4 regions of the Citrobacter sp. MNAZ 1397 genome follow, and region 1 is predicted to be linked to each of the others. Evidence: predicted binding sites of a transcription regulator. Region 1 holds the regulator's gene; each other region holds the start of a gene.
What was found. Region 1 encodes LexA, which represses DNA repair genes until DNA is damaged. Its sites were predicted from a motif close to TNCTGTATGTACATACAGNA; they were not measured.
Positions count from the first base shown of each region.

Region 2: L2097_RS10900 (DNA translocase FtsK 4TM domain-containing protein) is a predicted target of LexA. The motif match lies at 3,833-3,852, and genes of this name have one in related genera.
Region 3: sbmC (DNA gyrase inhibitor SbmC) is a predicted target of LexA. The motif match lies at 3,606-3,625, and genes of this name have one in related genera.
Region 4: uvrB (excinuclease ABC subunit UvrB) is a predicted target of LexA. The motif match lies at 3,857-3,876, and genes of this name have one in related genera.

Region 1 is NZ_JAKIVH010000007.1:51,487-59,544, reverse strand. Features, by position in the region: gene L2097_RS23270 (conjugal transfer protein TraF) at 1-844, opposite strand, end outside; gene zur (zinc uptake transcriptional repressor Zur) at 1,117-1,632, shown strand; gene L2097_RS23260 (CsbD family protein) at 1,741-1,950, opposite strand; gene lexA (transcriptional repressor LexA) at 2,210-2,824, opposite strand; gene L2097_RS23250 (diacylglycerol kinase) at 2,933-3,301, opposite strand; gene plsB (glycerol-3-phosphate 1-O-acyltransferase PlsB) at 3,432-5,852, shown strand; gene ubiA (4-hydroxybenzoate octaprenyltransferase) at 5,968-6,837, opposite strand; gene ubiC (chorismate lyase) at 6,850-7,347, opposite strand; gene malM (maltose operon protein MalM) at 7,527-8,058, opposite strand, start outside.
Region 2 is NZ_JAKIVH010000001.1:2,321,445-2,329,502, forward strand. Features, by position in the region: gene L2097_RS10900 (DNA translocase FtsK 4TM domain-containing protein) at 109-3,780, opposite strand; gene lrp (leucine-responsive transcriptional regulator Lrp) at 3,891-4,385, opposite strand; gene trxB (thioredoxin-disulfide reductase) at 4,939-5,904, shown strand; gene cydD (heme ABC transporter permease/ATP-binding protein CydD) at 6,020-7,786, shown strand; gene cydC (heme ABC transporter ATP-binding protein/permease CydC) at 7,787-8,058, shown strand, end outside.
Region 3 is NZ_JAKIVH010000001.1:625,453-633,510, reverse strand. Features, by position in the region: gene cobA (uroporphyrinogen-III C-methyltransferase) at 1-485, shown strand, start outside; gene L2097_RS02680 (GHMP family kinase ATP-binding protein) at 525-1,391, shown strand; gene L2097_RS02675 (DUF496 family protein) at 1,417-1,752, opposite strand; gene L2097_RS02670 (FUSC family protein) at 1,915-2,973, opposite strand; gene sbmC (DNA gyrase inhibitor SbmC) at 3,118-3,591, opposite strand; gene dacD (serine-type D-Ala-D-Ala carboxypeptidase DacD) at 3,706-4,869, opposite strand; gene sbcB (exodeoxyribonuclease I) at 5,079-6,503, shown strand; gene L2097_RS02650 (APC family permease) at 6,567-7,928, opposite strand; gene yoeI (membrane protein YoeI) at 7,918-7,980, opposite strand.
Region 4 is NZ_JAKIVH010000001.1:2,481,994-2,490,051, forward strand. Features, by position in the region: gene pmrA (two-component system response regulator PmrA) at 1-486, shown strand, start outside; gene pmrB (two-component system sensor histidine kinase PmrB) at 489-1,568, shown strand; gene uvrB (excinuclease ABC subunit UvrB) at 1,759-3,780, opposite strand; gene L2097_RS11620 (ABC transporter ATP-binding protein) at 4,545-5,267, shown strand; gene bioD (dethiobiotin synthase) at 5,209-5,931, opposite strand; gene bioC (malonyl-ACP O-methyltransferase BioC) at 5,924-6,676, opposite strand; gene bioF (8-amino-7-oxononanoate synthase) at 6,663-7,817, opposite strand; gene bioB (biotin synthase BioB) at 7,814-8,058, opposite strand, start outside.

The sequences.
Region 1 (8,058 bases):
AGCCCGTGTCATCCTTGCGGTACTTACTGTTGTTCCATTCATTTTTGTCGTAATCATAAATCGACGTGGTGTAGTTATAGATCCACGACTTTTGCAGTTTTGGCGTAACGCCGACGGAAAGAGGAACGCCGCCCACGTCGAATTGATGCGCCATTGCGATACCAAAGTCCGTAATGATAGCCGCACGACCTGATGCCGTGGAGTTAAGATTTTTTGTGATCTCGTCCGAGCCATTAGGTGAGAGAACAGCGCCGAGGGCAACTCCCGTGGCGACGGTATCACTGTTCTGGATGCTACGAAGGTAGGTGATATCGTTTTGATCAATATTCGAACTCACACGGGCATGCGCATAGCCTTTAGTCACAAAGGCAACAGATAATACATCGTTAGGAATAGTGACAGCGATACCGGCCCCGGCATTCGCACTCGCGGTTTTGCCATCAAGATAATCAAGCGAATCCGCAAGATCTTTTGCCGCCATCTGGAACTGATCGACAGTCCCAACAGGGTTAAGCAGCACTTCGCGCAGGGTGAGATTATTAACTATGTCTTTGTAATAATCGATTTTATCACTGATATCATTAATTTCATCGCGCAGGTTGTCCTCATCGGTTATCTGTGCGCCAACGGTCGGTAAGATGACCGTAACATTGTCTTCCGGTTTCGCCTTTGCCAGCAACGCCGGGTTAATGAATGCACCACTGCCGTAATTTGCGGAGGCAACACCTGTCCCCCCCATTGCATCATTACGTGCCTCTGCCCAGGTATTTGCCGCTCCGGCTTGATTTGCCACGAAAAAGGAGACAGCGATAGCGACCACCGAAAGTTTAAGATTGTTTTTCACAGTTATGCGTCTCGTAATCAAATGAGTTTATGACCCTGCTAGTTGTGACATGGACAGGGTGGCTCTATTGCTGCGAATAACATCCAAAAAACATCCTATTTCTACGGAATGTAATAAAACGTTACAGAAGATGTTGTTATATGAAGTGACCATCAATATTTATAGAAGACACATGGGGATTGCGAAAGGTGAAGGCGCGGTCGCGATCTCGGCGTTTAGTACAGAACATGATAAAGTGGGGGCTTATGTCGCCATTTCATGAGAGAACGCCTATGGATAAGTCCACTTCGCAAGAGATGCTCGCGCAGGCCGAAAAACTGTGTGTGCAACGCAATGTGCGCCTGACTCCCCAGCGCCTCGAAGTGTTACGCCTGATGAGTCTGCAACAGGGGGCCATCAGCGCCTACGACCTGCTCGATCTCCTGCGTGAGGCAGAGCCTCAGGCCAAACCCCCTACTGTGTATCGCGCGCTGGATTTTCTGTTAGAACAAGGCTTTGTGCATAAAGTGGAGTCCACAAATAGCTATGTGCTTTGCCATCTTTTCGATCAACCGACGCACACCTCCGCGATGTTTATCTGCGATCGTTGCGGCGTGGTAAAAGAAGAGCAGGCGGAAGGCGTGGAAGATATTATGCACGCACTGGCGGCAAAACGCGGTTTTGCGCTGCGCCATAACGTCATTGAAGCACATGGATTATGCGCTGATTGCGCCGAGGTTGAAGCGTGCCGACATCCCGGCGAATGCCATCATGACCACACGATTCAGTTGAAAAAAAAATCGCGCTAGTCGCGATTTTTCTCTTTTAAACGGACAAATAAATTGAGGGTGGTACATCCGTGTACCGTTCGGGCAGGGTAGCCATTGGGGGTCTACACATTGAGGGGGATGTGAAGGCTACCAGCGGTAATCATTCCGCGTTTCCCAGTCCACGACTTCTTTTTCTGCCTGATCTTTGGCGTAGCCGTAACGTTCCTGAATTTTACCGACCAGTTGGTCACGTTTACCTTCGATGATGGTCATATCATCGTCAGTCAATTTACCCCACTGTTCCTTCGCTTTACCTTTGAACTGTTTCCAGTTGCCGCTGACTTCGTCTTTATTCATCATAATTTCCTCATCGTTGGTCATGAACAGCGTTATTCCTTTCGTTACGCTCTAAATATCCTGAACGTGATTATTATTGTAGTTAAGGATAGCGACCATGAATCTTTATTCGGAATTTTTAACCATCAGAAGGAAAATTGCCGGACAGATATGCAGACCAAACCTAAGCGAGATCAGGAGGATAAGGGAGAAGTTAAAGCTTTGTCAGGAAAGGAAAGCAACCGTGACAGCAGATCAGCCGCCACGGCTCAGAAAGGTATTACAGCCATTCACCATTGCGGATAACGCCAACCGCAAGGCCTTCAATGGTGAAGTTGTGCTCACGCAGGTTAACCACAATTGGGGAAAACTCACTGTTTTCAGGCAGTAACTGCACCGTATTACCCTGTTTTTTCAGGCGCTTGACCGTAACTTCATCGTCAATACGCGCAACAACAACCTGCCCGTTACGAACATCCTGAGTTTTATGGACAGCCAGCAGGTCGCCATCCATGATGCCGATATCTTTCATCGACATACCGCTTACGCGGAGCAGGAAGTCAGCGTTAGGTTTGAAGAGAGAAGGATCGACCTGATAGTGTCCCTCGATATGCTGTTGCGCCAGCAAAGGTTCGCCAGCAGCGACACGCCCGATAAGCGGCAGCCCGATATCCTCTTCTTCTTCAAGCAACAGACGAATACCACGAGACGCACCCGATACAATCTCAATAACGCCCTTACGCGCAAGCGCTTTCAGGTGTTCCTCTGCCGCGTTTGGGGAACGGAACCCCAACTGTTGCGCGATCTCCGCACGCGTCGGCGGCATACCTGTCTGGTTGATTCGATCGCGAATAAGATCGAACACCTCTTGCTGCCTGGCCGTTAAAGCTTTCATTCCGCCCCCTGGGTGTATATACAGTTATGCTGTGAGTATATACAGTTAAAGGTGATTTTGAAACCAAAATTAAGCAAAAAACGCGGACTTAACGCATTTCTGGAAGCCTTATCGAAAATAGCCCCACAGCAGAGAAACCCAGGTAAACAGTGCCAGAAGAATGGCCATTAATACTGCCGCAGACCCCATGTCCTTCGCACGTCCTGAGAGTTCATGAAATTCAGATCCAATACGGTCAACCACCGCTTCAATCGCACTATTGAGGATTTCCACTATCATCACCAGCACAACAGAACCAATCAACAGAACACGCGTAATCGCGTCAACATCCACAAACGACGCAATGATGATGGCAATAATGACCGCAACACCTTCCTGACGAAAAGCAGCTTCGTTAATCCACGCTGCGCGCACCCCTTTCCATGAATAGCCTGCCGCTTTAATGATGCGGGTAATTCCAGTGGTATTGTTGGCCATGAAAAACAACCTTTTTATGTAATGAACGTCAATGTCTATGTAAGCTTATAGAGGTAGAAAAGAAATTCTGCGGACTTTCTGATATTCTTGCCGCGCAATGGCATTATTAACCAGAGGCTTTACATCGTTTATGTCCGGCTGGCCACGAATTTACTACAAATTACTAAATTTACCATTAAGCGTCCTGGTAAAAAGCAAGTCTATCCCGGCGGAACCCGCCCAGGAATTAGGACTCGATACGTCACGCCCTATTATGTACGTTTTGCCTTATAATTCGAAGGCAGACTTGCTTACCTTGCGCGCTCAGTGTCTGGCACACGATTTGCCCGACCCCCTCGAACCGCTTGAAATCGACGGAGCGGAGCTGCCGCGTTATATCTTTATTCACGGCGGGCCGCGCGTCTTTACCTGGTACACGCCTAAAGAAGAGTCGATCAAGCTGTTCCATGACTATCTCGATCTGCACCGCAGCCATCCCGATCTGGATGTTCAGATGGTGCCTGTATCGATGATGTTCGGCCGTTCTCCAGGTCGCGAAAAGGGTGAAGTCAACCCGCCGCTGCGTATGCTAAACGGTATTCAGAAATTTTTCGCGATCTCATGGCTTGGCCGCGACAGCTTTGTGCGTTTCTCGCCGCCGGTTTCGCTGCGTCGTATGGCAACCGAGCACGGGACAGACAAAACCATTGCGCAAAAACTGGCACGCGTAGCGCGTATGCACTTCGCCCGCCAGCGCCTGGCCGCAGTGGGGCCGCGTTTGCCGGCCCGTCAGGACCTGTTTAATAAGCTGCTCTCCTCCAAAGCCATCGCCCGCGCCGTCGAAGACGAAGCGCGCAGCAAGAAAATCTCCCATGATAAAGCCCAACAAAACGCAATTGCGCTGATGGAAGAGATTGCGGCGAACTTCTCGTATGAGATGATCCGTCTGTCAGACCGTATCCTCGGCTTTACCTGGAACCGTCTGTATCAGGGCATTAATGTACATAACGCGGAACGTGTTCGTCAGCTCGCCCATGATGGTCATGAAATTGTCTATGTGCCCTGCCATCGCAGCCATATGGACTATTTGTTGCTCTCCTACGTGCTCTATCATCAGGGGCTGGTACCGCCGCATATCGCTGCCGGCATCAACCTGAACTTCTGGCCGGCGGGTCCCATTTTCCGTCGTCTGGGCGCGTTCTTTATTCGCCGTACTTTTAAAGGGAACAAGCTCTATTCGACGGTTTTCCGCGAGTATTTGGGTGAATTGTTTAACCGCGGCTATTCAGTGGAATACTTTGTGGAGGGTGGGCGTTCTCGTACCGGCCGTCTGTTGGATCCAAAGACCGGCACGCTCTCAATGACGATTCAGGCCATGCTTCGTGGGGGCACGCGTCCGATCACGCTGGTGCCCATCTACATTGGCTATGAGCACGTCATGGAAGTGGGCACCTACGCCAAAGAGCTGCGCGGCGCGACGAAAGAGAAAGAAGGTTTTGCCCAGATGGTACGCGGTTTAAGCAAGCTGCGTAATCTCGGTCAGGGCTACGTCAACTTTGGCGAGCCCATTCCGCTGATGAACTATCTGAATCATCGCGTGCCGGAATGGCGCGAATCCATCGATCCCATCGAGGCTGTCCGTCCTGCCTGGCTGACGCCGACGGTGAATGCTATTGCTGCTGATCTGATGGTGCGTATTAATAATGCCGGTGCGGCAAACGCCATGAACCTCTGTTGTACTGCGCTTCTGGCCTCACGTCAGCGTTCACTGACCCGTGAACAGCTCACCGAGCAACTGGACTGTTACCTCAACCTGATGCGCAATGTGCCCTATGCTGCCGACACAACGGTGCCCACCGTCAGTGCGGACGCGCTTATTGAGCACGCCCTGCAGATGAACAAGTTTGAGGTTGAGAAAGACACGATTGGCGACATCATCATTCTGCCGCGCGAGCAGGCGGTGCTGATGACGTACTATCGCAACAACATTGCGCATATGCTGATGTTGCCATCGCTGATGGCGGCCATTATTACCCAGCATCGTCATATCTCTCAGGACGAAATGCTGCGCCATGTTGAACTGCTCTACCCGATGCTGAAAGCCGAGCTGTTCTTGCGCTGGGAAAAAGAGGAACTGGCCGGCGTACTGGAGAGCCTCGCACAGGAATTACTGCGCCAGGGGCTGATCACCATGAAAGATGGCCAGCTCTATATCAATCCGGTACATTCCCGTACTCTGCAACTGCTGGCGGCTGGCGCGCGCGAAACGCTGCAACGTTATGCCATCACGTTCTGGTTGCTGAGCGCAAATCCGGCGATGAACCGCAGTACGCTGGAGAAAGAGAGCCGTACGCTGGCGCAACGTCTGTCAGTGCTGCACGGCATCAATGCGCCGGAATTCTTCGACAAGGCGGTTTTCAGTACTCTGGTGCTGACGCTGCGTGATGAAGGGTATATCAGCGATACCGGCGATGCCGAGCCCGAGCAGACGCTGGCGGTGTATCAACTGTTAGCAGAGCTGATTACTTCTGATGTGCGTTTGACTATCGAGAGCGCAACGCAGGCGGAGTGAGTAAAGCGCCGCATCCGGGAGTAACTTCCCTGATGCGCTTCGCTTATCGGGGCTACTCTGGGCTATACGCTTACAGTAGCCCCGATAAGGCAACGCCACATCCGGCAAAATCGCATTACGCCAGGTAGCTTGTCGCCAGGCCGATAAACAGTACCAGCCCCACATAGTTATTATTCATAAACGCTTTAAAACAAGCGTCGCGATCGCGATTCACAATGAGCTTCTGCTGATAAACAAACAGCGCACCCGCGATAATGACCGACCCGTAGAAGTGCCAGCCTAAGCCATTGAGCGCGCCAATCGCCACCATCAACGCCAGTACCGCCACCTGCAATATGCCAATGATCAACTTATCGTGGCGCCCAAACAGAATGGCGGTCGACTTGATACCAATTTTCAGGTCATCGTCGCGATCAACCATGGCGTACTGCGTATCGTAGGCGACCGCCCACAGAATATTGGCGAGAAACATTATCCAGCAACTCAGCGGCACGGATTCGCTTACCGCGGCAAATGCCATCGGGATCGACCAGCCAAACGCCGCCCCCAGCACCACCTGCGGCAAATGGGTATACCGCTTCATAAACGGATATACCCAGGCAAGCAGAAGCGCCGCAACGGAGAGCAGAATGGTCATGGCGTTAAGCGTCAACACCAGCGCAAATGCCAGCACCACCAATACCACAAACAGTATCCGCGCTTCGTTTTCCGTGACCGCCCCGCTGGGCAGCGGACGATTGGCAGTGCGTTTTACATGGCCGTCGAATTTACGGTCCGCATAGTCATTTACCACACAGCCTGCCGCACGCATCAGCCAGACCCCTGCCACAAAAACCATCAGGATCCACAGGGGAGGAACACCAGGCGTTGCCACCCACAGCGCCCACAGCGTTGGCCAGAGCAACAACAACGCGCCAATGGGCTTGTCCGTGCGCATGAGTCGATGATAGGCCAGCAGCTTATCCTGCGAGAGACTCCACTCCATTCTTTTTTCCTCTTAGTACAGCGGTGACGCAGGCAAAAACAGTTCAGTCAGCAGGAGAGGTTTCCCTCCCAGGCGCAGGCGGGAGCGTCTTCCCCACAGCGCGTCATAGCGACCAACTTCAATAAAATCTCGTGTCAGCGTAGATGATGTAAAGAGATAACGCCCAAGCGGCGTGGTACCCAGCTTCTGCAGCGCAAGTTCCGGCCCGGTCAGCGTAGACTCTGGCACCACGGTTCGTCCGGCAAGCCAGGGTTCGCCGTCAGCGCACAACAGGATCTCCCGCAGCCAGTACCTCGCGTCGTCAGGCAGCAAGTGGCGCTCGCCATCGAGCATATCGGACGTCACAAATCCTTCCTGGATAAGCGTCACGGATACCTGTTTACCCTGTTGCTCAAAACGTTTCGTCATGGAATCTTCCAGCAACAGCCAATCCAGTTGCTGCGGGTCGAGCGCGGGAAGTGCGTCAAAATAGCGCAGCGCACGCAATTGCGTAAGCGCGGGGTGTGACATGCCTTACTCTCCAATACATAACGTCACATTATTGTATCGCAGAACAGGCTGTTCCGGCGGGGAAACTTCATTCAGTTTTCATAAGCGCAACAGATATGCAACAGCGTCGTTGCGCCAGAAAAAAGGGTGCGTCAGGCGACGCACCAGTTGTTGCAAACATCAGCATTGCGGGGAGACGGTCACCCCTTGCCTTTTACACTGCTGATAAAGGTTTTCCGGGCGGATGTGGACCCGAGACGCTCAGCTTCATTCAGTAACTTCAGGGCCTTATCGATATCCCCTTTTGCGGCGGCCTGTTTAATGGCCTGGTTGAAATAGCTTTCAGTATCATTCAGCATCGGCTCACTTTTCGCGGCGGATGCAGGCGCAGAGGCCGGTGCGGCAGCCACAGCAGCAGGTGCAGCTGCCGGTGCGCTATAGGCCGTGGCAGGCGCGGCAGTGTTACCTACCGTCACGGGCCCTGGTCCGGATGAACCGAACAGCGGGCCTACCAGCACGCTGGAACCGCTACTGGTTTTCACTTTCAGTTTCACCACACCCTCAGTAACGTGACGGGCTATCGGATCGGGGATATCCGGTACCGCGTTACCCGTTCCTTTGGCGTAGGATTTGGCCGGGTCCATCAGTTTGGTGGTCTGGCGCAGATCGTTCTCGGTAGTGAAGACCAGCAGATAGATCTTTTGCTGGCCCAGCGCAGGCGTCAGGCGCATC
Region 2 (8,058 bases), on a different contig from region 1:
AAAAACGTCGCTCCCGATACGGGAGAACACTTCTGTCACTGTAAAAGCTCATCGCCACAAGTGACAGAAGAAAATACTGAATTTTTACGGCTTTACCGATCTTTGCAATCACTCAAACGGCGGGGGTGCTAACACCTCACGGTTGCCATTATGCCCCTGCTCGCTGACGATGCCCTGCGCTTCCATTTGCTCGATAATGCGGGCCGCGCGGTTATAACCGATACGGAACTGACGCTGCACGCCAGAGATTGAGGCTTTGCGTTTTTCGGTGACGAAATTAACCGCCTGATCGAATAACGGATCCAGCTCTTCTCCACCGTCAAAGCCACCGCCTGCGCCCCCTTCGCTTTCGCTATCAGAGGTAATACCGTCAATATATTGCGGGCGACCGCGTGCTTTCCAGTCCTGCACCACGGCATGCACTTCCTGATCACGCACAAACGCACCATGAACACGTACCGGCATTGTCGAGTTTGGCCCTGAGTAAAGCATGTCCCCCATGCCCAACAGCGATTCAGCCCCGCCCTGGTCAAGGATAGTTCGGGAGTCGATTTTGCTCGACACGGTAAAAGCAATACGGGTCGGGATATTGGCTTTAATCAGACCGGTGATGACGTCAACAGAGGGACGCTGTGTCGCCAGCACCAGGTGAATACCCGCGGCACGCGCTTTCTGCGCCAGGCGAGCGATCAGTTCCTCCACCTTTTTACCCACGGTCATCATCAGGTCAGCAAACTCATCTACCAGCACAACGATATACGGCAGTTTTTCCAGCACCGGATGTTCAATCGCCATGCTGTCACCCGGTTTCCAGTATGGATCGGGGATCGGGCGCCCCATTTTCGCCGCCTCGGCAATTTTTTCGTTATAACCCGCCAGATTACGCACGCCAAGCGCCGACATCAGTTTATAGCGGCGCTCCATCTCATTAACACTCCAGCGCAATGCGTTGGCGGCGTCTTTCATGTCGGTGACCACCTCCGTCAGCAAATGCGGAATCCCTTCGTACACCGAAAGTTCCAGCATTTTCGGGTCGATCATGATGAATTTCACGTCTTCCGGCTGTGCTTTATAAAGCATGCTGAGGATCATAGCGTTAACCCCAACGGATTTACCGGAACCCGTGGTCCCCGCGACTAACAGATGCGGCATCTTGGCCAGATCAGCAATCACCGGCTCACCGCCGATATCGTTGCCCAGCACGACAGTCAAGGGCGACGGGCTTTCGCGGAATTTCACACAGTCCAGCACTTCACGCAGATAGACGGTCTGACGCTTTTTGTTTGGCAACTCCAGACCAACATAAGGTTTACCTGGAATCACTTCGACAACACGAACCGCCGCAGTCGACAGTGAACGCGCAAGGTCACGCGAAAGATTAGAAATTCGCGCGGCCTTAACACCCGGCGCCAGGTTCAGCTCGAAACGTGTAATAACCGGACCCGGAGAGTAATTCACTACGTCTGCTTTGATACGGAAATCGGCCAGCCGCGCTTCTACCAGACGGGCCATCTGCTCCAGCGCAAAGGTGTCAACCGGCTCGACCTCAGCCGGAGGCGGCGTCAGGAGATCCAGGGAAGGCAGCAGCGTTGTCGGTTTGGGCAATGGGCGGCTGTCACCGTTACGCATCAACAGCGGATGAATAAGGCTTTCCTGCGGCGCAGGCGCTTGCGGTCTGGCAGTGGCAGGTTGCGCATGTACAGGTGCGGAAGGCTGTGCAGAATAATTTGCAGCGGGCTGCTGTGTTGGTGGTTCAGCCTCAGGCATCACGCCTGGCGTAAACAAGGGCTCACCTGGGCCATCATCCACCAGCGCTTTAAACGGCGAAAACGCAAAATCATCGGCCGCAAAGGCATGCGCACCTTTGGGCTGCTCACCGGCATAGCGCTGCTGCTGGCTGGCGGCAAACTGACGCGCCAGTTCAGCCTGTTCGGCCTCACTTTCATCAAGGATGGGGGCTGTCGTATCGTGCTGATACTCATCACCATAACGGTTCTGCTGACTGGTCGCGAACTGTTGTGCCAGCTCATGCTGATGCAACATATCCGCATCGTCATCATCCAGCGCACCATGTTGCTGGCGCTCGGCTTCACGCGCGCGCTCTTCCGCCATGCGCTGTGATGGCAGTTTGATGCCATAGGAAGCCAGTTCACGCCGGGTAGGTACGCGGACGCGATTCGGGCGCGGCAATTGTGGGCCAATGCCCTCTTTTACCTGTGGGCGGGCAGCACCACCATCCGCCAGGCTGAATACCGGGGCAGTAGCCATTGCCGCTGCGGCATCTTTTGCTCCCGCTGCAACAGGGGTCGCTGCTGGCATGACCCTGGATTCAACGGGCGTTGTCGGCGCGGCAGGAACAGAGGTCATCGCTGGTGGGGCTGAGCGTGTCGGTTCTTCTACCGGTTCCGGGATCGGCTGATACCAGGCGGCAAGCTGCTCACGCTCACGCGCACGCTGGGCTTCAACCTCTTCAAAATAGTAAAGCGGCGGGCGCGTCTGCTTCACCTCTTCGACCGCCTGAGGCTCAACCGCTGGCGCTGGCACGGGCTCTTCGTAAGCGGGTTCTTCGTATGGACGCTCCTGCCATGCTTGATATGCCTGCGGCTGAGGCGCAACCGGCGGTGCTTCTGGCTGCCACTCATTGTTCTGTGCTGGCGCAGCATAGTGTGAAAGTGGAACCTGTTCTGGCTCGGGCTCATATTGCGCCGCAGAGTCGGCGGGAGCGGGCTGCCATGGTGTGGTTTCTACCGGAGGCTGCACCACCGGAGCGGCTGGCGCAGCATACGCCTGTGCCGCTGTCATGGCTGCCGCGGCGGCCGAAACAGGTTCGGTTGCGCGTTGTCCGCTTAAAAGCGGATCGTAAGCATCGATATCAGGCTCAGTGGCGCGATGGCCTGAAAACAGGACATCATCAACATCTGCTGCGACACCGCGTGCGCTATAGGCAATGTCCTCTTCATCATCATCCATCCTTTTTCCGGAGAATAATGCCGCGTCGGTTTTACGCCCCATTGGATTGGCGAATTTCTCCGCGACGCGCTTACGGCGGGCCAGTGCACCACGCAGAATTCGGGCACGACGCGATTCGCGCGGGGCCGCGGGTTCGTCGTCGTATTCCTCTTCTTCTTCGTATTCTTCTTCATCAACCCAGGTATCGTCACGGCGCGTGCGATTACTGGCAAAAGTGAGAATACCGAGGATTATGCCGCCCAGTTTTTCAGCAATAGTCACCCAGGACCAGCCCGTAAACAGCGTTAGTCCGGCCGCCCAGACGCACAATAAGGCGATGGTGCCCCCACTGCTATGCAGTAGCGGTTGCAACGTCGTGCTCAGCAAACTACCGATGACGCCGCCAGAGGCGAAATACCAGATGTCGTCAGCATTGATGGCCGCAAGGCCGCAAGAGGTCAGGATCAGCGCCAGCGCGCCAATAAGACGTAACGAAACGGCGAAATAATCGATAAAGTCTTCATTGGCACGGTGTCGATAAGCAAACCAGCAACCACCGATAATAATGACCGGCAGGGTGTAAGCCATAACGCCAAAAATGAAGAATAAGGTATCCGCAAGCCACGCACCCGGCGCGCCACCCAGATTATGTATGGGTTCATGCCATGCGGTTTGCGACCAACTGGGATCGGAAGGATTAAAACTAATGAGCGCCGCCATTAACCAGACGGCAAACAGAGAAACGAGGATCAGCAACGCCTCAAGGAGTCGACGCCCGCTGCTTAGCTTGGTTAGTGTGACTTCTTTGTCTTCTGTGTATTCCTGGCTCAAGTAAGGCTCTCCAGCTAAAACGGACAACAGCGCCGGGTAACCCCGGCACTGTTGCTGTATGGATTAACAGGAGTGTAATCAAAAAAAGCCGATTTTGCACCTGTTCCGTATTAGCGCGTCTTGATAACCAGACGATTGCTCTGTTTGACTTCTTCCATCACCACATAAGTACGGGTGTCATTCACGCCCGGCAGTCGCAGCAGGGTTTCCCCCAACAGTTTGCGATAAGCAGACATATCCGGCACGCGTGTTTTCAACAGGTAGTCGAAATCACCGGATACTAAATGACACTCTTGAATTTCTTCAAGTTTTTGTACTGCGGCGTTAAATTGCTCAAACACATCCGGTGCGCCACGATTCAGAGTAATCTCAACAAATACCAGAAGTGATGCATCCAGATAATGCGGGTTCAGCAGCGCTGTGTAGCCCTGAATGAAGCCCTGTCTTTCCAGCCTGCGCACGCGCTCAAGGCACGGCGTAGGAGAAAGTCCCACTCGTTTAGAAAGCTCGACGTTGGAAATACGCCCATCTTTTTGCAATTCGTTCAGAATATTGCGATCAATGCGGTCGAGATCTTTGCCAGGGCGCTTCTTGCTATCTACCATTATTATTGTCTCTCTGTATTCCTTCCCTACTCCTGTCTTGACCCTGCGCACTTCACTGTTCAGGGTCTTTGCCCGTCGCTTTACTCGCGGGTTGAAAATGAAAATACCGCGTGTAATCCCAGGGTCTGCATTAAGAAGTCCGTTGCCTTACGGCAGCTATCGACATCACGAATGGCGTCTGTCCACGCCATGCGTAGATTTCGCTAGCCCGGTAAAAATGGTATTTACATGCATGAATTTGCATCACGCGTGAAACACTGCTTTTTTTCTTCCTTTGATGTTTTCGCAAAAGCGCAGGGGATTGTCAAAGCAAAACATCTTTTTTTAGTACAACATGCCAGATATTCATCATCACCCTTAGGCAATACTCATTTAATCACCTTATAACGGTCCGATTTTCAGTAGAAATTGTTATATTTAGGATCTCACTCAGTGTTAAATGATTAGTGCCATCTATTACACATATCGTTAACAAAACTGCTGTGCCCTTTTTTTACGTCAGTAAATTCCCTACAATCCAGCCCCATGTCTGCCAAACAATAATGAGGATCTCATGGGTACGGCCAAACACAGTAAGCTGCTTATCCTTGGTTCAGGGCCTGCGGGATACACCGCTGCGGTCTACGCTGCGCGTGCAAACCTGGAGCCAGTATTAATTACTGGTATGGAGAAAGGCGGTCAGCTCACCACGACCACTGAGGTGGAAAACTGGCCGGGCGACCCGCACGATCTGACCGGGCCGCTCCTGATGGAGCGGATGCATGAACATGCCGCAAAATTTGATACCGAAATTCTGTTCGATCATATCAATAAGGTTGATCTGCAAAATCGTCCGTTCCGCCTTATCGGTGATAGCGGCGAATATACCTGTGACGCGTTGATTATCGCCACCGGCGCCTCCGCGCGTTATTTAGGTCTGCCGTCTGAGGAAGCATTTAAAGGCCGCGGCGTTTCTGCCTGTGCCACGTGTGATGGCTTCTTCTATCGCAATCAGAAAGTCGCGGTCATCGGTGGAGGTAACACCGCCGTTGAAGAAGCACTGTACCTGGCAAACATCGCCTCTGAGGTACATCTGATCCACCGCCGCGATTCTTTCCGCGCGGAAAAAATCCTGATTAAACGCCTGATGGACAAAGTGGCCAGCGGCAACATCGTGCTGCATACCAACCGCACCCTGGAAGAGGTGACGGGCGATCAGATGGGCGTGAGCGGTCTGCGTATTCGCGATACTGAAAATGCGGATAACATTGAATCACTCGATGTCGCCGGTCTGTTTGTCGCTATTGGTCACAGCCCGAACACTGCCATTTTTGATGGTCAGCTGGAACTGGAAAATGGTTACATCAAAGTGCAGTCCGGTATTCATGGCAACGCCACCCAGACCAGTATTCCAGGCGTTTTCGCTGCAGGTGACGTGATGGATCATATTTACCGTCAGGCGATCACCTCAGCCGGTACCGGCTGTATGGCGGCACTGGATGCTGAACGCTACCTCGATGGGTTAGCGCAAAGTAAATAATCGTTACAACTCAGTAACAAAGGTAAATAAGGCGACTATAAGTCGCCTTTATTTTTGCGTCGATGTAACATTGCGAAGCTCAAAAATTTCGATAACTTTACCTGCAAAGCGCGCAATGAATAAAACCCGTCAACAAGAGTTAACCCGCTGGCTAAAACAGCAAAGTGTCATTTCCCGTCGCTGGCTTATGATGTCCCGCCTGCTGGGCGTGGTCAGTGGCGTTCTTATCGTTGCCCAGGCCTGGATACTCGCCAAAATCCTGAATCATATGATTATGGAAAATATCCCGCGCGAAGCATTGCTGCTGCCTTTTGCTTTGTTGGTGCTGATTTTTGTTTTACGCAGTTGGGTCGTCTGGTTGCGGGAGCGCGTCGGTTTTCATGCTGGCGTACACATCCGTTTCGAAATACGCCGCCAGGTGCTCGACAGGCTCCAGCAAGCCGGTCCAGCCTGGATTCAGGGTAAACCCGCAGGCAGTTGGGCTACGCTTATCCTTGAGCAAATTGACGATATGCATGATTTCTATGCGCGTTATCTGCCGCAAATGGCGCTGGCCGCCAGCGTGCCGTTACTGATTGTCATTACTCTCTTTCCGATTAATTGGGCCGCCGCCCTGATTTTGCTGGCAACCGCCCCTCTTATTCCGATCTTCATGGCGATGGTGGGGATGGGCGCAGCCGATGCGAACCGACGCAATTTCAAAGCACTGGCGCGTCTGAGCGGCCATTTCCTTGACCGCTTACGCGGTATGGAAACGCTGCGTATCTTCGATCGTGGCGCAGCGGAAACGGAAAATATTCGTCAGGCCTCCGAGGATTTTCGCAGCCGTACGATGGAAGTCCTGCGTATGGCGTTCCTCTCCTCCGGTGTACTGGAGTTTTTCACCTCCTTGTCCATTGCCCTGGTAGCGGTCTATTTTGGTTTCTCTTACCTGGGCGAACTCAATTTTGGTCATTACGGCACAGGGGTAACGCTGTTTGCCGGTTTCCTGGCCCTGATTCTGGCCCCAGAGTTCTTCCAGCCGCTGCGCGATCTGGGGGCATTCTACCACGCGAAAGCCCAGGCTATTGGTGCCGCTGACAGCCTGAAAACTTTTATGGAAGCTCCGCTTTCCCATCCGCAGCGTGGTGATATCACGCTAAAAGCGGATGAGGCGATAAGCATTACGGCGGAAGACCTGGTTATCACATCGCCAGAAGGCAGCATACTTGCCGGACCACTGAATTTTACGCTGCCAGCCGGGCAGCGCGTGGTGCTGGTAGGAAAAAGCGGCTCCGGTAAGAGTTCGCTGGTGAATGCGCTTTCCGGATTCCTGCCCTATGACGGTTCTTTGCGGGTGAACGGCGTTGAATTGCGAGACGTGAATCCGGATAGCTGGCGCCAGCTTATCAGTTGGGTCGGGCAAAACCCGCAGCTTCCGGCCACCACATTACGGGAAAATATCCTCCTGTCACGCCCGGATGCCAGCGCCGCTGAATTACAGGCCGTGTTGGATAAAGCCTGGGTGAGCGAATTTTTACCGCTGTTACCCCAGGGGCTGGAGACAGCTTGTGGCGATCAGGGAACGCGTCTGTCCGTAGGCCAGGCCCAGCGTGTTGCCGTTGCCCGCGCTCTGCTTAACCGATGCCAGTTACTGATGCTGGATGAACCCGCCGCAAGTCTCGACGCGCATAGTGAACAACGCGTGATGCAAGCACTTAATGACGCGTCCCTGAACCAGACAACGCTGATGGTGACGCACCAGCTAGAAGGGCTGGCTGACTGGAGCGCAATCTGGATCATGGATGATGGAAAGATCATCGAACAAGGGACTTTCGCGGAACTCTCCGCTGCGCGGGGTGCCTTTGCCGCGCTCCTCGCCCATCGCCAGGAGGACATTTAAATGCGCGCACTTCTGCCCTATCTCGCTTTGTATAAACGCCACTTCTGGTTGCTGTTACTGGGTGTGATCCTCGCGATTGTTACACTGCTGGCCAGTATCGGCCTGCTGACCTTGTCCGGGTGGTTTTTATCTGCCTCAGCGGTGGTCGGTGCCGCCGGACTCTACAGTTTTAATTACATGCTCCCGGCAGCGGGAGTCCGCGGTGCCGCAATTACCCGTACTGCCGGGCGCTATTTTGAGCGGCTGGTCAGTCACGACGCGACATTCCGCGT
Region 3 (8,058 bases), on a different contig from region 1:
AAGGCGGTGACCCGTTTGTTTTTGGTCGCGGGAGCGAAGAGGCGCAAGCGTTACGGGAGTGTGGTATCGAATGCGAAGTCGTGCCAGGCATCACCTCTGCCATTGGCGGGCTTGCAGCAGCGGGCATCCCGGTAACGCACCGGGACTTTGCCTCCAGTTTTCATGTCGTGACCGGGCATTTACAGGATGGTAAAGAACCGCAGGACTGGGGAAAACTGGCGGTTCTGCCGGGGACGCTGGTGATCCTGATGGGGATGTCGCAGATACAGACAATCTGTGCCGCTTTGATATGTGCAGGTAAACCAGCCGATACGCCTGCGGCTGTGGTGATGCGTGCCAGCACACCGGAACAGAAAGTTCTCTGTGCCCCGCTCTCTGCGCTCGCTCAAGAGAGCGAGGACGCCGGATTTCACGCCCCCGCGCTCATTGTGATTGGCAGTGTGGTGTCATTACGTGAAATTCTGGCGTTCAGCGGATCGGCGTGACACTATCCCGACGTTACGAACCACAATGAGAGGTTGAACTTGGCGCTGGCACAGTGTCCCGCATCCTGCGGCGAAATCATTCAGGGATGGATCCTGGGCAGTGAAAAGCTGGTTTCCTGCCCGGTCGACTGGTACAGCGAGGTTGAAATTACAACCGGTACGCCTTTGCCTGCTGAACGCCCCCTGGTACGGGCGATGGTAAAACAGGTGCTGGCACACTGGCAGCTACCAGCGTCATTAAGCAATGAAATCCGCATTGACTGCCGCTCGACCATTCCCGTTGCCAAAGGGATGGCGAGCAGTACTGCGGATATTGCAGCCACGGCAGTTGCCGCATCTCGTCATCTTGGGTTTACGCTTGATGACGTGACCCTCTCCCGGCTTTGCGTGGCGCTGGAACCCACCGACAGTACCGTTTTTCGTGCGTTGACCTTATTTGATCACAACACTGCACAAACGCGCATCTCCTGCGAACATGTTCCCGCGCTCGACGTTTTATTACTGGAAAGCCCGCTAACGCTTCGTACAGAAGATTATCATCGCCTGCCGCGTCGTGCTGCGCTGATGACCAGTGCTGACACTCTCGATAGCGCCTGGCGCAAAGTAGAGCGCGCCTGCCTGACAAACGATCCTGCACTACTGGGCGAAGCGGCGACGCAAAGCGCCATGGCAAGCCAGACGCTGTTGCCAAAACCCGGTTTTACTTCGCTGATGGGCATTGTTGAGCAGTGCGATTTGTACGGGCTGAATGTCGCCCATAGCGGTAGCGTTGTGGGACTATTTCTGGACAGAGAACGTCATGATCTGGCAAAAGTGCGCGCGTTACTCAGTAAGCCTGCATTGCGAGAGCACTGGCCGCAACAACATCTGTTGCGCATGGTGGAAGGCGGGGTAAGAGAACGGTGAGAGAGAACCTCTCACCGTCAGAGGATTACTCTGCTTTCGGCTCAACGGGTTTCTGTTCACCCATTGTTTTCAGTTTCTTGGAGATCTCACGGCGTTCTTTAGAGATCTCGGCGTTTTTGATGATGTAATCATCCACGCGGTCTTCGTAATCGCTTTTCATGCTGGCGATGATGCCCTGGATAGCTTCAACGCTCATACCCGGCTTGATATAGTCGCTCAGGTTGTCCAGCAGCAGTACACGTTTCTGGTTATCACGGATCTTTTTCTCAACATCCTGGATTTCGCGCTGCAGTTTATTCTTACGACGGAACAGACGAACAAACTCCAGAACGTCCTGGAATGAAGGCTTACTTGTTTCCATTTTGATACCCCTGCTAATGTGAGATTCGGATTCGTTAAAGCAACCGCCTAAGACCTTACTTTTAGCCGTTGCTGATGACAATGATTTTATCCTTTTCTCTATCATAACCCCAAATCGGGCTGAATCGAAACAGCCGGACTGCTTTTCCGAATTGTGTGAGGCTTATTTGCGCAGCGCCCGACACATTAAATGGGACATCAGCTCCAGTTGCCGCGCCAGTTCCATGCTCAGCCATACATAGCCGTGAATCGAATTCTCTGCCAGGGCATCGCCCTGATGTTCGCGTAGCAGGTCACGTAATTCGGCGACAATCTCTGTCAGCTTTTCAGTATTGGCCAGAATCGGCTGCGGATTTCCTTCATAGAGCGCGTGGGCGATGGTTAGCAGCGTCTGCTGCGTCATTTGCTGCGTTTCACGCAATGTACTGGCATTGAGCATAACGAAGTGGCTCGAACGGGAAGCCCAGTGCGCATTCATTTGTAGCTCCAGCACACACACCATATTGCGACTTACGGTCTGGATAGCTTCAAAAATGGCTTTCTGAATATGCGTCTCTTTACTGGCAGGAGTAATCAGGCCACGCATCTTCACCACGTCATTGAGAATTTTTTGCAGATGCTTGTCCAGACGCGGACGTTCAACAAGGTTACGCGAAAAACCAGCCTGATAGACCCGGTTAAAGGCCGTAACGTAGTTCGCCATTTGAATGCGCCAGTGCAGGAAGGCTCGCTGCGGCCAGATACCGGTGAACAGCATTGCCAGCAAAGAGCCCAGAATGACATCGCCGCTTCGCCACAACGCCGTATTCATATCCCCGGCCGGCGCGCCAACCACAACTGACAGCGTGATACCGATAAGTAATGCCTGATAGGGTTTTTTACCCAGCGCCAGCCAGCCACAGAGGAACATGGCCCCCGCACACCAGATGACCATCAGCGGAAGAGAGATCAGCTCAAGCTTAAGAGCAACAAGGCCCAGCGCGGAGCCGCAGATTGTGCCGCCAATACGCTCAAAGGCCCGGGGAACCACATTTCCCCAGAACGAAATCGGCCCCATGATCACCACCAGAGTGATGAGTGGCCAGGTGCCCTCGGGGACATTGAGCAGACGAACCAACAAAAAGGTCAGAATGAATGCCAGCGCAATACGTACGCCGTGCACCACGCGATAATGTCGGTAAAGGCGGATCTCAAAAGGACTGAGTGATTTGTCGGGACGCACACCCGCTCTCCAGTCAAAAAACAACGAAGGCGCAATTGTAGCGATCTTTCTGCGGCAAAGGTCACTGTTTAGAACAAAAAAAGGTTCACTGGTTAAAATCTAAACAAGCCACTTACCAGCGAACCTCATCAAAAGATTGTGCGATCAGAGAACTTTCGGTTCTACGGGAATATACATATCGATTTCCCAGTAGCCATCCTCCTGTGCTGAATTCAGATAGACCTCAAAGCAGGGACGTAAAGCAATCTGGTACTGCTCGTCAGCCATCAATTCATCAAAAAAAGCATTCCACGCCTGTTCGAACTCTTCGTTATATACGCGAGCACGCGCCACTGCGTTCAGGCCCGCCGGTATCTCCGTACGCATCACCCCTTCACTGTTTTCGGGAATGACGAAATCAGTCGGAACCGAAACAACCACATCAGCACGCAGCTTTTCAGGAGGCACTTCATCAGGATTGTCATAGTAAACCGTGATCCATTCCTGTGTCTGGACCTGTTTACCATGAACCCACATTGCTAATTGCTCGAAGCCTTTTTTAACGGTGACATCCCAGGGGCCGACCAGATGAAACCCGGCGATAGTGCGTTTATCAACCTGCTTTACGGTGTATGCCATGTTACCCTCCTCATTACTGTTCATTTGTACAGTATAGTAGAATCATGGAAACCCGGAACCTTTGAAAGATGAATTATGTGAGCGGACTCGCGTCACGGCCAGTCCGCATCAACATCAGGCCTTGTGATGCAGATAGTCGCTCAAACGCGAGAACCAGCCGCCTTTACCGACACTGTCCAGCGTCACCAGTGGCAAGTGCGCGACCACTTTGTCACGGTCATAAAGCTGGATTTCACCTACACGCTGATGTGCGGCAAGCGGCGCTTCCAGGCTTTTATTGTCCATGACGTAACGTGCCTTAATATTGGGCAGTTCCGCTTTCGGTAGCGCCAGCCAGAAGTCCTGATCGGTACCGACCGTCATCTGCTCTTTGTCACCGTACCAAATACGCTCACTGCCGACTTTTTTGCCCTTTTGCAAAATCTGCACGGTATCGAAGTTTTGCTGGCCCCAGTGCAGCAGCTTACGCGCCTGATCTTCACGTCCTTTCGGGCTTTCTGCCCCCATCACTACGGCAATCAGGCGGCGCTGCCCATCAACGCTTGATGCTATCAGGTTAAAACCGGCACCCGAGGTATGCCCGGTTTTCAGACCATCGACATTCAACGATGAATCCCACAGCAACCCATTACGGTTCTGCTGGGTGATACCGTTCCAGGTCAGGCTTTTCTCACTGTACATATGATAAAAATCCGGCTCGCCGCTGATAATGGCACGGGAAAGCACCGCCAGATCATAGGCCGAACTATGCTGGCCGGGCGCGTCCAGGCCATGTACGGTTTCAAAATGGGTATCACGCAAATTTAGCTTTTGCACATAATCGTTCATCATGCTGACAAACTGCGGCTGGCTTCCCGCCACATAATCGGCCAGCGCTACACAGGCATCGTTGCCCGAATCGACAATCAGCCCGCGGCTCAGGTCACGCACCGTTACGCGATCCCCGGCTTTCAGAAACATTAATGAAGAACCGTCAAAGACAGGATTACCCCGCGCCCAGGCATCTTTGCCGACCGTCACCACATCGCTGGCGCTGATACGGTGGCTATCGATAGCACGATCCACAACATAGCCAGTCATCAGCTTGGTCAGGCTGGCCGGATTACGCTGCTGATGTTCATTGCCTGCAGTGAGGATCTGCCCGGTGGTGTAATCCATTAAGACCCATGAGCCTGCCTGAATTTGCGGCGGCTGGGGAGAAATCGGCATATCATCTGCCAACGCGCAATGGATCGTCGCGGACAAAAGAGAGAAGGCAAAAAACAAACGGCATTTCAAAGAAATATCCTCATTTACGTCAAATTAGCCGTTCTTTTTACGCAACTTAATATGTCGATACTGGGACAAATTGCAAACAAATGTGACGAAAGTCATTTTTTTACGTCATGAATCTCTTCGGTTATGGCGCTCTGCCGCGGGTTTTCCTTCGGAAGATGCGACGCAATGGTTTACCATAGGCAGGTTATTGATCAACAGGATGAGCTCAGGTGTCTGATTCAACGGCAACGCCCACATATCTTTTCCATGACTACGAAACGTTCGGTACCAGCCCTTCGCTGGATCGCCCAGCACAGTTTGCCGCGATTCGTACTGACGCCGATTTCAACATCATTGGCGAGCCAGAAGTCTTTTACTGCAAACCGGCGGATGACTATTTGCCTCAGCCAGAGGCGGTGCTGATTACCGGCATTACGCCGCAACACGCCAAAGCGAACGGCGTTAATGAAGCTGACTTTGCCCGCCGCATCCATGATTTATTCACCGTGCCAAAAACCTGCGTGCTCGGTTATAACAATGTCCGCTTCGACGACGAAGTGACGCGTAATATTTTCTATCGCAACTTTTACGACCCCTATGCCTGGAGCTGGCAAAACAACAACTCGCGCTGGGATTTGCTCGATGTGATGCGCGCCTGCTATGCCCTGCGCCCGGACGGCATCAACTGGCCGGAGAATGATGATGGGTTGCCGAGTTTTCGCCTTGAGCATTTGACGAAAGCGAACGGTATTGAGCACAGCAATGCCCACGATGCGATGGCCGACGTTTACGCGACTATCGCCATGGCGCAACTGGTGAAAACCCACCAGCCGAGACTGTTTGATTATCTGTTGAGCCATCGTAATAAACATAAACTGGCGGCCTTGATTGATGTCCCGCAGATGACGCCGCTGGTGCATGTTTCCGGCATGTTTGGCGCCTGGCGTGGCAATACCAGTTGGGTGGCCCCGCTGGCCTGGCATCCGGAAAACCGCAATGCCGTGATCATGGTGGATCTCGCAGGTGATATGTCGCCGTTGCTGGAACTCGATGCTGACGCGCTGCGCGAGCGCTTGTATACGGCGAAAGCCGAGTTAGGTGACAACGCCGCCGTGCCGGTGAAGTTGGTGCATCTGAATAAGTGCCCTATCCTGGCTCAGGCGAAAACGCTGCGTCCTCAGGATGCTGAACGGCTGGGGATTGACCGTAAGCAGTGCCTGGATAACCTGAGCGTTCTGCGCAATAACCCACAGGTGCGCGAAAAAGTACTGGCTATCTTTGCCGAAGCCGAGCCTTTCGTTCCGTCGGAGAATGTGGACGCGCAGCTGTATAACGGCTTTTTCAGCGACGCAGACCGTGCTGCAATGAACATTCTGCTGGAAACTGAGCCGCGTAATCTCCCGGCGCTGGATATCACCTTTGTCGATAAGCGAATCGAGAAACTGTTGTTCAACTACCGGGCACGCAACTTCCCCGGCACCCTCGATGATGACGAACAGCAGCGCTGGCTGGAGCACCGCCGTCAGGTGTTTACACCTGAGTTTTTGCAGGCCTATGCCGATGAGCTACAGATGCTGTACCAGCAGTATGCCGAGGATAAAGCGAAGCTGACACTGCTGAAATCACTCTGGCAGTATGCTCAGGAGATAGTGTAGTCGTCGAATAACCGGCAAAAAAAACCGGAGGCCATAGCCTCCGGTTTTTTATTCAGTCATGACTTACTGAGCGATATCTTCATACTGCGGTACCGGGTTGCGGAAGCTTTTCGTCACGCATGCCAGGTAAACCAGACCGACACCGCCCCAGATCAGACCCAGAATCATTGAGCTCTGCTCCAGGTTAATCCACAGCGCGCCTACGGTGAGCGCGCCACAGACCGGCAGTACCAGATAGTTGAAGTGCTCTTTCAGCGTTTTGTTACGCTTTTCACGGATCCAGAACTGCGAAATCACTGACAGGTTAACGAAGGTAAACGCCACCAGCGCACCGAAGTTAATCAACGCAGTCGCTGTTACCAGGTCGAATTTAATCGCCAGCAGCGCAATCGCGCCAACCAGCAGTACGTTCCATGCCGGCGTACGCCACTTCGGATGAACATAACCGAAGAAACGGGTCGGGAAGACGCCATCACGGCCCATCACATACATCAGACGCGAAACGCCCGCATGTGCCGCCATACCGGAAGCCAGAACGGTGACGCTGGAGAAAATCAGCACGCCCCACTGGAAGGTTTTACCCGCCACATACAGCATGATTTCCGGCTGAGACGCATCCGGATCTTTAAAGCGCGAGATATCCGGGAAGTACAGTTGCAGGAAATAAGAGGCAACGATAAACACCAGGCCGCCAATCAATGCCGTCAGGAAGATGGCCTTCGGAATAACGCGCTCAGCGTCTTTGGTCTCTTCTGACAGAGAAGAGATGCCGTCAAAACCGAGGAACGAGAAGCACAGGATAGTCGCACCAGTAATCATCGGCACAACGTGCGCGCCTTCAGACCAGAATGGACGCGTGCTGGTCAGCGTACCTGCACCTTCACCGTGAGAGACACCGTAAATGATCAGACCAACGATAACGGCGACAATGCCCATCTGCAGAATAACAATCAGGGTGTTGAAGTTCGCCACGGTCTTGATGCTACGCAGGTTAGAGACGGTCATGAAGGCCACCAGCGCAACAACAAAGATCCACGATGGAACGGAAGGCACCAGCGCTTCAAAATAGATTTTCGCCAGCAGGATGTTGATCATCGGCATGAACAGATAGTCCAGCAGCGAAGACCACCCCACCATAAAGCCAACCGCCGGGCTGATGGATTTCTGGGCGTAGGTATATGCGGAGCCCGCAGACGGGAAACGGCGTACCAGTTTACCGTAGCTCAGTGCCGTAAAGAGAATGGCGACCAGCGCAAAGGCATATGCCGTCGCAACATGGCCGTCGGTCAAGCCAGAGACGATACCAAACGTATCGAACAGCGTCATAGGCTGCATATAGGCGAGGCCCATCATAACAACCGGAATCAACGTAAGTGTTTTACGTAATTCCACGCGAGAGGTCTTTGGAGTAGCGTTATGCGACATAGTTATCCCCTTTTACGGTGAACGCCAGCGCGTAAGCAAAAGATTGCCCCATTTCTTTATATTCCTCAGCGACAACGACTGTCGGTTTTTAGTAAATATCTATCCGGTACGAAGCCCGGCCTCTTGGATT
Region 4 (8,058 bases), on a different contig from region 1:
CTGGAGCGTGTCCGCCGCGAGAAGTTTACGCTGCCGGTATTAATTTTGACCGCCAGGGACACACTTGCCGATCGTATTTCCGGGCTGGACACCGGCGCGGATGATTATTTAGTTAAGCCTTTTGCTCTCGAAGAGCTTAACGCGCGTATTCGTGCTCTGCTGCGTCGCCACAATAATCAGGCGGACAGCGAATTAACGAATGGCAATTTGCGGCTGAATTTGACTCGCCGCCAGGTATGGCTCAGCGAAGAGCTGCTGGAGCTTACGCCAAAAGAGTACGCGCTGCTGTCACGCCTGCTAATGAAAGTGGGCACGCCGGTACACCGTGAAATCCTGTATAACGACATTTACAACTGGGACAACGAACCGGCCACCAATACGCTGGAAGTGCATATCCATAACCTGCGTGACAAAATCGGCAAATCGCGTATCCGTACCGTGCGCGGCTACGGTTATATGTTGATTCACGCCGATAAACAGGAATAAGCATGGCGATATTTCAGGTCAAGAATTGGTCGATGCGAAGCCGCTTACTGCTCACCGTCGGGGCTATTCTGGTGGTTTGTCAACTGGTCAGCGTGTTCTGGCTATGGCATGAGAGCAAAGAACAAGTCCAGCTGTTGGTGGAAAGCGCGATTCACAACCATAACAACCACAAACAGGTTGAGCATGAAGTGCACGAGGCTGTCGCCAGCCTCCTCGTGCCGAGCCTGTTGATCATTGGCCTCGCCCTGCTGCTCTGTTTTAAGGCGTTAAAAACCATTACCCGCCCTCTCTCGGCATTACAGCGCGAGCTGGATGCACGTGCGCCGGGCAACCTTGAACCCATCGTGCTGGAAAATCCGGTACGCGAAGTGGAAGCCGTTGCCGCTGCCATCAATCAGCTGGTTTCGCGCCTTACCGTCACGCTGGATCGTGAGCGTCTGTTTACTGCCGACGTAGCACACGAATTGCGAACGCCGCTGGCAGGTCTGCGCCTGCACCTGGAGTTGATGGCCAAAAGCCATGCCCTGGATGTCGCCCCGCTGCTCCAGCGTCTGGACCAGATGACCGAAAATATTGCCCAGTTGCTGCAGCTCGCTCGCGTCGGGCAATCTTTTTCCGCAGGAAGCTATCAGCAGGTGATGCTGCTGGAAGATGTGGTCATGCCAGTCCACAGTGAACTGGAGAGAATGCTGCAAACCCGACAGCAACATTTACAGTTGCCGCAAATGGCAGAAGATATCGCGGTGGCAGGTGATGCCACGCTCTTGCAGGTGCTGCTGCGCAATCTGGTGGAAAACGCTCATCGGTACAGCCCGGCAGGCACCACCATTACCGTGAGCCTTGTCGGCGGCCCCACACCGGTTCTGTCAGTGGAAGATGAGGGGTCAGGCGTGGATGAATCCCGTAGCGGAGAATTGAGTAAAGCGTTTGTGCGCATGGATAGCCGCTACGGGGGATCGGGGCTTGGATTGAGTATCGTTTCACGTATCGCACAACTCCACGACGCGCAATTCTTCTTGCATAACCGCCAGCCTGGCCCAGGCGTGCGGGCGTGGGTGAAACTCAACGCTATTGCACGTTAAGGTAATCTTAGTAAGAGAGCACCCAGAGATGGGTAAAGCCGATGATGATGGCAAGAGACAGGGCAACGGCCAGATACTGAGCCAGGTTTTCTTTGTGCATAGGTACTCTCCTGATTTTTCACAGGAGAGTAATCGGCTTTCATTAAGCAAACATTAAGATGCGCAGGTGAATTTCGTGACCGGCCTCTTGTTACGAGGCGGCAATAAACAATTCCCGCAATTGATGCAGCTGATCGCGGCATTTCGCTGCCTCTTCGAATTCGAGATTCTGCGCATGTTGCATCATCTGTCCTTCCAGCTCGTGAATTTTCTGCTGCAGCGCTTTCGGGGTTAACGCCAGTTCGGCGGCTTCCACCTGAGCCGGCGTCCGCGATTTCCCGCGACCTTTGCCTTTGGTCTTCGCCAGACTCTCGCCGAGGCTCAGAATATCCACCACTTTTTTGTTCAAACCCTGCGGGGTGATGCCGTGTTCTTCGTTGTACTGCTGCTGTTTCTCGCGACGACGCTCGGTTTCTCCCATCGCCTTCGCCATGGACGGGGTAATTTTGTCGCCATAGAGAATCGCCTTCCCGTTAACGTTACGCGCCGCACGACCAATGGTCTGAATCAGCGAACGCTCAGAACGCAGGAACCCTTCTTTATCCGCATCCAGAATCGCCACCAACGACACTTCCGGCATATCCAGACCTTCACGCAACAGGTTGATGCCCACCAGCACATCGAACTCGCCAAGACGTAAATCACGGATAATCTCCATACGTTCAACCGTATCGATATCGGAGTGCAGGTAACGCACTCGCTCACCGTGTTCTTCCAGGTATTCAGTCAAATCTTCCGCCATGCGTTTGGTCAGTGTGGTGACCAGCACACGCTCGTTGATGGCGGCGCGTTTGCGGATTTCGGAGAGCAGGTCGTCCACCTGGGTGGCTACCGGTCGCACTTCGATAATCGGATCGAGCAACCCGGTCGGACGTACAACCTGGTCAATGACCTCGCCGCCGGATTTTTCCAGCTCATAGTTGCCCGGCGTCGCCGACACATAAATGGTTTGCGGTGCCAGCGCCTCGAATTCTTCGAATTTCAGTGGACGGTTATCGAGCGCGGACGGCAGACGGAAGCCGTACTCCACCAGCGTCTCTTTACGCGCACGGTCGCCGCGGAACATACCGCCAATTTGCGGAATGGTGACGTGGGATTCATCAATCACCAGCAGGCCATCCGCCGGAAGGTAATCAAATAGCGTGGGCGGCGGCTCGCCCGGCCCGCGCCCGGAAAGGTAACGCGAGTAGTTTTCGATACCGGAGCAATACCCCAACTCATTCATCATCTCCAGATCAAACTGCGTACGCTGGGTCAACCGCTGTTCTTCCAGCAGTTTATTGTTCTCCAGCAGCACCTTGCGACGCTCGACCAGTTCGACCTTGATCTCTTCCATCGCCTGAACGATGCGCTCACGTGGGGTGACGTAGTGGGTTTTGGGGTAAACGGTAAAGCGCTGGATGGTGGACTCGACGTGCCCGGTCAGCGGGTCAAACAGCGACAGCCGCTCCACTTCCTCATCAAACAGCTCAACGCGCAGGGCAATATCGTCCGATTCCGCCGGGAAGATATCGATCACCTCGCCGCGCACACGAAAGGTGCCGCGCTGAAACGCCTGGTCATTGCGGGTGTACTGCAACTCAGCCAGACGACGCAGTATGGAGCGCTGATCGATGATCATTCCTTTGGTCAGGTGCAACATCATCTTCAGATACAGATCCGGATCGCCCAGACCGTAAATTGCGGAGACCGATGCCACCACGATCACATCACGACGTTCAAGCAGCGCTTTGGTAGCCGACAAACGCATCTGCTCGATGTGCTCGTTCACCGAGGCGTCTTTTTCGATAAATGTGTCCGAACTCGGCACATAGGCTTCCGGCTGATAGTAGTCATAATAGGAGACGAAATATTCCACGGCGTTATCGGGGAAGAACTCTTTCATTTCGCCATAGAGCTGCGCCGCAAGGGTTTTGTTCGGTGCCAGCACCATCGTCGGGCGCTGTAAATCGGCAATGACATTCGCCACGGTGAACGTTTTCCCTGAACCGGTCACGCCCAGCAAAGTCTGATGAGCCAGACCGTCTTCGAGCCCCTCTTCCAGGCGACGAATAGCTTCTGGCTGATCGCCAGAGGGACGAAAAGCGGAATTCAGTTTGAATGGTTTACTCATGGACGGCTACCTGATGAAGGAATGAGCGGGCAGGAAAGTAATTTTACTCACCACAGCGAGATTTGCCAATAAATAATACTGGATGTAAAAACAGTGGCGCAATCAGGAATATCTTCTACTCACAGGCAGAGCACGAGCAGCACACCTGGAAAATCACGCCTGACGGTACAAAACACCAGCAAAAGCGGGTTATCCCCAGAACATTTCCTTTTTTAACACTTGTCAAGCCTGGTAATGAAAGTTTTATGGCAGTGGGTGACAGATTTCTTACAAGGATTGCTTTTATTTAACTAATTAAAAAATAAAGAAATATTTCAAAAGACGCCTTTCGCAGCAATTCAGGCGCAAGCCGCGTGTTTACTCGCTTCTCGCACTTTTTCTAACTCTAATGCACAAGGTTATCCACAGGAATAGTGGATAACTGCTTCCAGCCCATATGCTTCGCCTGTCGCCTGAAACGTCCCCTGAGCCTCTTTGAGGCCAGTAAAAATTTTTTCTCGCTTATTTTTGCAGAATATCTGCTAACGAAACGGCGAATTATCATGCGATCGTGCTCACATTTTGCCGATCGAATGCACCATTTCCTGCCAGCCCCGGCACTGTCAAAGAGCATATATTTTCGCCTGCGAGGCGCAATACCCGCTTTAACTCTCTCATTCATCAGTGGGTTCCGAAAAAAAGCCTGTTTTCATGTTCTGGCAAGCCTTTTGCACTGAACTGAATAACAACTTCTCTGTCATCCGATCAGAGATAAGGAGCGAACCGTGTTGAGCTTACGTGCAGTCAATCAGTATTACGGCAATCAACATACGCTATGGAATGTCGATCTCGATCTTTCCCCCGGCGTATGCACCTCTGTTATCGGCCTCCCAGGGATGGGCAAAACAACGTTAATAAATTGTATTACCGGTTATTTGCCCGTGGAGAGCGGTAGCATGGTCTGGCAAGAGGCAGGAGGTCCCCCCAGGGATTTACTGAACTTGCAGGCGGAACATCGCAGTGCAATGGGGATAGGCTATGTTCCCCAGGACAGACGAATATTTTCACAAATGACCGTCGAGGAGAATCTGCATATCGCTATGCTTGCCTGTGGAGAGCCCCGCAGTACCGTCAATCGTGAGGTCTATGACCTGTTTCCCGAACTGTACGGGCTACGTCAGGTGAAAGGAGCAGGGCTGTCTGAGGATAATCAGCATCAGTTGGCGATGGCACGCGCCCTCGTCAATCGCCCGCGGCTGCTGATTCTGGACGAACCCACACGCGGGCTTGGACAGGCGTTTATCCATAAACTCGGCAATTTACTTGTCCGGCTCAACCAGGATTTCGGTATGACTATCCTGCTGGCCGAACAGCATCTGTCGTTTATCCGCCGGGTTGCCGACCGTTTCTGTCTGTTACATCGTGGTCGCAACGTTGCCGAAGGGGATGTCAGACAACTGGATGACCAGCTTCTGTCGCACTGGATGTCGCCTGATTCAGCACGTTGAGATCGAGATAATGACCGTTTTGTGTAGCGAACGGCGCGTGGGCAAGCCAGGGGATTTCCCCGATCAAAGGTGCTTTCAACACGCGCCGTAGCGTCGCAAGATACTCGGCATGACGTTTGCCCGGCGGCTGAACATCATTGGCAATCCAGCCGGCAAAGCGCAACCCCGCCTGCTCTATCGCCTGTGCGGTCAACATCGCATGGTTAATACACCCAAGCTTAACGCCCACCACCAGAATCACCGGCAATTGTTCTGCCACCACCCAGTCGGCAAAAGTCCATGTCTCTGAAAGCGGCGTAAACCACCCCCCGGCCCCTTCTGTTAGTATCCAGTCGGCCTGCGTTTCCAGCGTCCGCAGTCCGTCAGACAGTCCTTCGAGCGTAATGGGCATGTCGGACTCCGCGCTGACAATGTGTGGTGATGTCGGCTCCGCAAAGGTCCATGGGTTTATCTGAGCATAATCGAGCATGACGCTGCTGTTACGCTGCAAAGCCAGCGCGTCACTGTTGCGCAGCCCCTGCGCGGTCATTTCGCTGCCCGAAGCCACCGGTTTGTAACCCGCGCTTCGCCGTCCCAGAAGATTTGCCGCCTGCAAGAGCGCGCAGCTCGCCACGGTTTTCCCGACCTCGGTATCCGTGCCGGTGACAAAATAGCGTTCAGTCACGTGTGATGACTCCCCAGAAAAGTTGATAGGTCAGCGGGAATGTCCCCTGCTGTTGCGGCCAGGCCAGCTGTAAGCGTTGCAGCCCTCCGCGCGTCAGCCCGTGCCTGCGCCCGGCATGCAGATGAGTAGCTCCCGTCCCTTTTAGCGATCGCATGGCCTCAAGCGCGCCGGCAAAAGAGAGAGTGACCGGCTCAATGCCCGCCTGATAGCGCCAGCCTGATAAAGCGTCGTGGATTTGCGCCGCGGGCAGAAAGCGATTGGCATGCGGCTGGTCATCAATCGCCCGCCACGCCTGATTCAGTTCAGGCAGCGAACCGCTCACCAGGGTGGTAAAGGCAATGTGTCCGCCGGGGCGCACCACGCGGTATAACTCCGCCAGCGCCCGGCGCACATCATCACACCACTGCACCGCCAGGTTACTCCAGGCAAGACAAAATTCAGCGTCAGTAAAAGGCATGGCTTCGATATCCGCCTGCACGTACCGTTCGGCCGCCTGCCTGCGCCGGGCCTCCTCCAGCATGGGCAGGGAGATATCCAGTGCCGTTACCCGCGCCCCCTGCTCTCGCCAGTAGCGGCTCAGCAATCCTGGGCCGCATCCGGCATCCAGTACCTGAGCAACAGGGGCTGAATGGAGACGGGAAAGCAGTAATTCTGCGCTCTGCTGCTGTAATCCGTTGTGCTGGTCGTAGCTGCGAGCGGCGCGACCGAAAGTATCGGCGATGGCTTGTTTATCAACGCGCGTCATGCAATATCTCCAGTAACTGCTCAATATCTTCCGGCTCGTGGGCGGCAGTGAGCGTTAAGCGCAACCGGGCCGTGCCTGGCGGGACGGTTGGCGGGCGAATCGCGGTCACCCAACAGCCGTGCGCCCGTAACTGCGTGGCCAGCTCCAGCGTGCGGCTGTTTTCGCCGACGATCAGCGGCTGAATGGCGCTGTCAGACGCGGTCACCGCCAGGTTTTGCGCCTTCGCACCCGCGCGAAATTGTGCAATCAGCGCGTTCAGTTTATGCCGCCGTTGCGCACCCTCTTCGGAACGAATAACCGCAAGCGAAGCACTGATGGCTGCGGCCTGTGCGGGCGGCATACTGGTGCTGTAAATCAGATGGCGGGCGAACTGTGTCAGATAATCGGCCAGCGACGCGCTGCACAGTACCGCCGCGCCACTCACACCGATCCCTTTGCCGAAGGTGACAATCAGGATATCTGGCGTGATCTGGTGGACATCACAGCTACCGCGCCCCTCGTCGCCGCATACCCCGATGCCATGCGCATCGTCGACCATCAGCCAGCCGTTTGCCTGTCGGGTCACCCGGGCGATATCCGCCAGCGGTGCGCTGTCGCCGTCCATACTGAACACCCCTTCGGTGACGACCAGTTGTTCGCCGCCGATGGGTTTTGCCAGTAGCGTCGCGAGATGCGTGGCATCGTTATGGGCAAAGCGGCGCAACGCCGCCGGGCTTAAGTTTGCCGCCTCCAGCAACGAGGCGTGGCTTAGCCTGTCGGCAACGATGCGATCGTCTTTATTACCGAGCGCGGCAATCACCGCCTGATTAGCGGCAAATCCCGAGATAAACAGTAACGCGCGCGGATACCCCAGCCAGTCGGCAAGCCCGGCTTCGAGCTGCTGGTGTGCAAGGGTGTAACCGCTCACGTGGCCAGAGCCGCCGCTGCCAACCCCGTATTTTTCCGCCGCTTGTTGCCAGGCGAGAATCAGCGCCGGATGCTGGCTTAAGCCCAGATAATCGTTACTGGAGAAGTTGCGATAACGTTGCCCGTCACGAATCAGCCAGCGCCCGGCGCCCTGATCCATGCACTGGCGTGTACGCAAGGCATCGACCTGCCTGCGGGTGGCTAACGCCTCATCAATACGCTGTTGCCAGCTCATACCACAGCCGCATTGTAATACTGCGCGGTGTCCGCATTCATGAGCTGCTGTTCCAGTTGCTCCTGCTGCGCCTTGTCGCCGTTAAGCACTTCGGTCTGCTGCGGATTCAACCCCAGCTTGCGGAACAGTTGCAGGTCTTTGTCCTCTTCCGGGTTCGGCGTGGTCAACAGTTTGCAGCCGTAGAAGATAGAGTTTGCGCCGGCCATAAAGCACATGGCCTGAGTCTGTTCGTTCATCTGCT